2 regions of the Pseudonocardia sp. ICBG1142 genome follow, and region 2 is predicted to be linked to the other one. Evidence: predicted binding sites of a transcription regulator. Region 2 holds the regulator's gene; the other holds the start of a gene.

Region 1 (3,405 bases), 740 kb from region 2:
CCCGCCGGTCAGGTGACCGACGCGGTGCTCACCGATCCGACCCTCAGCGAGCGGCAGAAACGCGTGCTGCTCGACGTCTACGAGTCGTTCCGCAGGGAGAACGGTCTCACCGCCGATCCCGACGACACGTCCACCGAATCCAGGAAGTGATCATCATGGCCGTGAACCTCCCCACCAGCGCCGACGTCCAGAAGCTGCGTGAGCAGACCGCCGAGCAGGCCGAGGTCGTCCGCACCCCGCTGCTCGCCGTCCTCGGTGCCGGCGACTACGCCTACAGCACCGTGACCAAGGCCGTCACCGACGCCCGCGAGACCGCCACCAAGCGCGCCGAGGAGGTCCAGACCCGCGTCCAGGAGCTCCCCGAGGAGCTCAAGGAGCTGCGCGGCAAGCTGTCCTCGGACAACATCCGCAAGCAGATCGAGGAGTTCCGCTCCGAGGTCGAGGGTGTCTACGTCGGCTTCGCCCAGCGCGGTGAGAAGGCCTGGGGTCGCATCCGCAAGCAGCCGCAGGTCAAGCAGGCCATCGCGACGGTCGAGGACCTGACCGAGAAGTTCGACACCCGCGTCGACGAGTTCGTGGACGAGACCCACGAGGTCGCCGTCAAGACCCTCGGCGCCGTCACCACGCAGACCCGCTCGGTCGGTGAGAAGGTCGCCCGCCGCGCCCAGACCGCCGCGGGCGAGGTCGCCGAGGCCGTCACCGAGGTCTCGAAGGAGGCCGCCGAGGCGATCGAGGAGGCCGGCGACGAGGTCGCGTCCACCACGCGTTCGACCGCGCGCCGCACCGCCGCCAAGACCGACCCGAAGACCGCCACCGGCGCGAAGGTCCCGGCCCGCAAGCCGACCACCCGCCGTGGCACCTCGAGCGCGTCCGCCGCGAAGAAGTGACACCCGCCGGGCCCCGCGCCCGGTGAGCACGCACCGCGCCCCCGGCCGATCCTCGATCGGCCGGGGGCGTCGTCGTGTGCGGGGCCGTGGATCGGGCCGCCCGGGATGCGGCGCCGGACGTGACCAGCGCCCGGGTTGTCCGTACTGTGGCCGCGTGCTGTCGCTGCCAAGTGCCCCCGATGAAGTGATCATCTTCGTGATCAAGTGGATCATGGTGGTGGTCGGCGGGTTCTCGTTCGGGCACGCGCTGAGGCAGCGCGCCGACGCCTTCACCGCGGCGGGCAAGCTCACCAAGAACGCCTGGCTGGGCATCACCGGCGTCGCGCTGCTGCTCCTGCTCGTCACGGGCGGCCCGATGTACGGCGGGGCCATGTTCTGGCTGGCCGCCACCGTCGCGACGCTGGTCTACCTGGTCGACGTCAAGCCCGCGGTGATGGAGGTCCAGGGCGGCGGACCGCGCTGGTGACCCACCCGGTCCTCGGGGTGCTCACGGCCGTCCCGGCCGGCCGAGGTCCGCGTTCGCCCTGAGCGGACACGACTCAACTCCGGGAAGCGGAGGGCCCTCCGCGTGGTTGTGCCGGGCATGAGTGACGTGCTGACGCTCCCGGTCCTGCCCCTCGACGACGCCGTGGTCCTGCCCGGCATGGTCGTCCCCGTCCGTCTCGACGACTCCGACACCCGTGCCGCGGTGGACGCGGCCACCGCCGCGGCCCAGGACCGCGACGACGGGAGACGGGTGCTCGTCGTCCCCCGCATCGACGGCCGCTACGGCGCCATCGGCGTCGTCGCCGTGCTCGAGCAGATCGGCAGGCTCCCCAACGGGGACCGGGCCGCCGTCGTGCGCGGTGAGCGGCGCGCCCGCATCGGGTCGGGGGTCTCCGGTCCGGGCGCGGCGCTCTGGGTCGAGGCCGAGCCGATCGAGGCCGGTGCGCCCACCGGCCGCACCCAGGAGCTCGCCCGCGAGTACAAGGCCCTGGTCGTCGGCATCCTGCAGCAGCGGGGCGCCTGGCAGGTGATCGACTCGGTCCAGCAGACCGACGACCCGGGCGCGCTCGCCGACCTCGCCGGGTGGGCCTCGTGGCTCGACGTCGCGCACAAGGCCGAGCTGCTCGCCGAGACCGACCTCGACGCCCGGCTGGAGAAGCTCCTGGAATGGACCAAGGAGCACGTCGCCGAGCAGGAGGTCAGCGAGAAGATCTCGAACGACGTCCGCGAGGGCATGGAGAAGCAGCAGCGCGAGTTCCTGCTGCGCCAGCAGCTCGCGGCGATCCGCAAGGAGCTCGGTGAGGACGACCCGGAGGGCTCCGACGACTACCGCGCCCGCGTGGAGGCCGCCGACCTGCCCGACGACGTCCGCAAGGCCGCGCTGACCGAGGTCGGCAAGCTGGAGCGCGCCTCGGACCAGAGCCCGGAGTCCGGCTGGATCCGGACCTGGCTCGACACCGTCCTCGACATCCCGTGGAGCACCACGACCGAGGACTCGTCGGACCTGGTGGAGGCGCGTCGCATCCTCGACGCCGACCACGCCGGCCTCGACGACGTGAAGGAACGCCTCGTCGAGTTCCTCGCCGTGCGCGCCCGTCGCGGACGCAAGGGGCTCGACACCATCGGCGGCCGCGGCTCGGGCGCGGTGCTCTCGCTGGTCGGCCCGCCCGGCGTCGGCAAGACGTCGCTGGGGGAGTCGGTCGCCCGCGCGCTCGGACGCAACTTCGTCCGCGTGGCGCTCGGCGGCGTGCGTGACGAGGCGGAGATCCGTGGCCACCGGCGCACCTACGTCGGCGCGCTGCCCGGCCGCATCGTCCGCGCGATCCGCGAGGCGGGCTCGATGAACCCGGTCGTGCTGCTCGACGAGATCGACAAGGTCGGCAGCGACTTCCGCGGTGACCCGACCGCGGCGCTGCTGGAGGTGCTCGACCCGGCACAGAACCACACCTTCCGCGACCACTACCTGGAGGTCGACCTCGACCTGTCGAACGTCCTGTTCCTGGCGACGGCGAACGACGCCTCCGCGATCCCCGGCCCGCTGGCCGACCGGATGGAGATCGTGACGCTCGACGGCTACACCGAGCCGGAGAAGGTCGCGATCGCCCGCGACCACCTACTGCCGCGTCAGATCGCGAAGGCCGGTCTGGACGACGGCGACGTGGAGTTCACCGACGTCGCGCTGTCGATGATCGCCGCCGAGTACACCCGGGAGGCCGGGGTCCGGCAGCTGGAGCGGGGCCTGGCGAAGGTGCTGCGCAAGGTGGCGGTGCAGCTGGACGCGTCGGACACGGCGCGCCCGGTGCACGTCGACGCCGATGCGCTCGTCACCTACCTCGGACGGCCGCGGTTCACCCCGGAGTCCGCCGAGCGGACCTCGGTGCCGGGCGTCGCGACCGGACTGGCGGTGACCGGCGCCGGTGGGGACGTGCTGTTCATCGAGGCCACCGCAATGGAGGGCGAACCGGGCCTGCAGATCACCGGGCAGCTGGGCGAGGTGATGACCGAGTCGGTCTCGATCGCCCTGTCCTACCTG
Region 2 (3,405 bases):
AAGGCCATCGCGATCGTGGCCTGCCCGTCCGGCACGACCCGACCGCTCTCGCCACCGGTGCCGCCGCACGCGGTGAGGACCGCGGCGCTCACCACCAGGGCGGCGGCGACCCGCAAGCGGGAACGACGGGGTGCTACGACGGCGCGCACGGCGGCGGGCATCACGACCTGGCCTCTCCGGCGCCCTCGACCGTGTGTCACCCGGCGCCCGGGAGATCTTCGGTAAGCCTGTACAGACGGTCAAGCATCTTCATGCATGCGCATATGTCGTTGTTGCCATCGAGTCGCGACTGCCGACGGCGACCTGGTACCACTTCGTGGTGCTCCGCAGCCTGCTCCGCCGACCCGCCGATCCCGAGTCGGACCCGCGTCCCCCGACGCCGCTCCGACCGGGCCGGTGGGCCCAGTTCCGCGGGCTCCCCCCGGTCATGAAGCTGCTGATCAGCACCCAGATGGCCTTCAACGTGGGCTTTTACATGGTGCTGCCCTACCTGGCGACGCACCTGGCCGAGGACCTCGGGCTCGCCGCGGCGGCCGTCGGGCTGGTGCTGGGGCTGCGGACGTTCAGCCAGCAGGGACTGTTCGTGATCGGCGGGACCCTGACCGACCGGTTCGGTGCGAAGCCGGTCGTGCTCGTCGGGTGCTCGCTGCGCGTGATCGGTTTCATCCTCCTCGGCGCGGCCGGGTCGCTGCCCGCGGTCATCGGTGGGGCGCTGCTGACCGGGTTCGCGGCGGCCCTGTTCTCGCCGGCGGTCGAGTCGTCGCTGGCGCGGGAGGCCGGGGAGCGGGAGCGCGCCGGTGAGGGCCCGGCGCGGACCGAGGTGTTCTCGATGTTCGCCGTCGCCGGTCAGGTCGGGACCGTCACCGGGCCGCTGGTCGGCACCGCGCTCATGGTGGTCGACTTCCAGCTCGCCTGCCTGGTCGCCGCCGCCGGCTTCGTGCTGGTGGGTCTGGCGCACTGGCGGTGGCTGCCGTGGCGCGAGCCCGAGCAGGCCGGGCAGCCGATGCTCGCCGGCTGGGGCGAGGTGCTGGGGAACCGACGCTTCCTGCTGTTCGCGGTCGGCTACTCGGGTTGGCTGCTCTGCTACAACCAGCTCTACCTGGCCCTGCCCGACGAGCTGGAGCGCGTCGGGCGCACCGCCGCGCTCGGCTTCCTGTTCGTGATGATGTCGGTGCTGGTGATCTGTCTGCAGATGCGGGTGACGGCCTGGGGGAGCCGGATGGGGGCGGGCCGCGCGGTGGTGCTGGGGTTCTGCCTGATGGCCGCGTCGTTCACCGTCGTCGCGGTGGCCCGGCTGCTGCCGGACCTGCCGGGGTGGTGGGCCCTCACTCCCGCGGTGCTGATGGTGCTCCTGCTGACCTTCGGTGAGATGTTCGCCGTGCCGGTCGCGCAGGATCTCGTCCCGCGGCTGGCCGGGGAACGCAGGCTGGGTGCCCACTTCGGGGTGCTCGCCTCGTTCGGCGGGCTGATGGTGCTCGTCGGCTCGACGGGGGTCGGGGCGCTGCTCGACCCCGCGTTCCCGCCCGCCCTGCCGTTCCTGGTCCTGGCGGCGGTGCCGCTGGCCGGAGCCGTGATGCTGGGCCTGCTGGCCCGGCGCGGAGCGCTGACGGCCGCCTGACCGGCTCGTGCACGGGCACGACGGTCGTCGCCGCGCGAGGCCCGGTCCCGCACCCCGGTTCCGACGGAGGACGCCGGGGTGCGCGACGGAGCGGGTTCAGCCGTCGTCGGCCGGGCGCCAGCGCACGACGGCCTGACGCCGGTCCACCGGCACGAGGTCGCGCCGGTAGGAGCGGTGCACCGCCGCGGTGGCCTGCGCAGCGGCGGCGCGGACCGCGTCCAGCTCGGCGGTCACCTCCTCGAGGCGCGCCGAGAGCTGGTCGACCATCTGCTCCAGTTCGATGATCCGCTTGACGCCCGCGAGGTTCACGCCCTCCTCCTGGGAGAGCCGCTGCACCTCGCGGAGCAGGGCGATGTCGCGCTGGGAGTAGCGACGTCCGCCGCCCGCGGACCGGCCCGGGCTGACCAGGCCGATCCGGTCGTAGCTGCGCAGGGTCTGGGCGTGCAGGCCGGACAGCTGCGCGGCGACCGAGATGACGAACACCGGGCTGTCGTGTGCCACGTCGACCGTCGGCGGTTCCTCCCCGTCACGGGGGGTGCGTCGTCCGGACACCGCCATCACCTCCTGGCGCTACCGAGCAGGTCGGCCCGCGGGTCGAACGACGACGTCGCCTCGGCGTAGGCCTCCAGCGCGCTCCTCGCCGCCTCGTCCAGCTTCTGCGGCACCGCCACCTCGACGGTGACCAGCAGGTTGCCCTTCTTCCCGTTCTTGCGTTCGACCCCACGCCCCGACACCCGGAACGTGCGGCCGCTGGTGGTGCCCGGCGGGATCCGCAGCGAGACGGTGCCGTCGAGTGTGGGCACCGTCAGGGTCGCCCCCAGAGCGAGCTCGGGGAAGGTCACCGGCACGGTGAGGGTCAGGTCGTCGGGGTTCTTCGACGACCGCCCGAAGATCCGGTGCGGGGTCACGCTCACGGTCACGTAGAGATCCCCGGCGGGGGCCCCGCCCCGCCCGGGCTCGCCCTGTCCGGGGAGCCGGATCTTCTGACCGTCGTCGACGCCCGCGGGGACCCGGATGGACAGCGACCGGGTCCGGGTGGACACGCCGTCGCCGTGGCACTCGGGGCACGGGTCGTCGATGATGCGCCCGGTCCCGCGGCAGTCGCGGCACGGCTCGGAGAACGAGAACGCGCCCTGGCTGCGGTTCACCAGGCCCTGACCGGCGCAGGTGGGGCAGGTGCGCGGGGTGCTGCCGGGCCGGGACCCGGTGCCGCCGCAGCGCTCGCACCGCCCGGGCGAGGACAGCTTGATGGGCACCGTCGCGCCGCGCACCGCGTCCTCGAAGGAGATGGTCAGGCTGCTCTCGACGTCCTGGCCGCGGCGGGCACCGGCCGTGCCGTACCCGCCCGCACCGCCGGCGCTGTTGCGCGCGGCGCGGCCGAAGATGTCGCCCAGGATGTCGCTGAAGTCGCCCGCACCGGCCCCGGCGCCGCCCGCGCGGCCGGCCTGGCCGAACAGGTCGTTGATGTCGAAGCCCCCCTGGCCGGCGCCACCGGGTCGCGCGCCGCCGGGGAAGCCACCGCCGGTGCCGAACCCGCCGAAGCCGCCGCCACCGGCGAACATCGCGCGGGTCTCGTCGTACTCCTTGCGCTTGGACTCGTCGCCCAGCACGCCGTAGGCCTCGGAGACCGCCTTGAAGCGGGCCTCGGCCTTCTCGTCGCCGGGGTTCGCGTCCGGGTGCAGCTCACGGGCGAGCTTGCGGTACGCCTTCTTGATCTCGTCCTGGGACGCCGTCGAGGAGACGCCCAGCTCGCGGTAGTAGTCCTTCTCGATCCAGTCGCGCTGGGT

The links. Region 2 encodes HspR, which represses chaperone genes until heat shock. Its sites were predicted from a motif close to ANNTTGAGTNNNNNNNACTCAANNT; they were not measured.
Region 1: a site for HspR is predicted at 1,409-1,433, ahead of lon (endopeptidase La). Genes of this name have one in related genera too.

What each region holds. Positions count from the first base shown of each region.
Region 1 is NZ_JAHLJC010000030.1:216,743-220,147, reverse strand. It holds gene KPL59_RS15095 (helix-turn-helix domain-containing protein) at 1-150, shown strand, start outside; gene KPL59_RS15090 (hypothetical protein) at 162-887, shown strand; gene KPL59_RS15085 (DUF2516 family protein) at 1,042-1,353, shown strand; gene lon (endopeptidase La) at 1,471-3,405, shown strand, end outside.
Region 2 is NZ_JAHLJC010000030.1:959,321-962,725, reverse strand. It holds gene KPL59_RS18720 (ABC transporter substrate-binding protein) at 1-116, opposite strand, end outside; gene KPL59_RS18715 (MFS transporter) at 320-1,618, shown strand; gene KPL59_RS18710 (heat shock protein transcriptional repressor HspR) at 1,715-2,170, opposite strand; gene dnaJ (molecular chaperone DnaJ) at 2,176-3,405, opposite strand, start outside.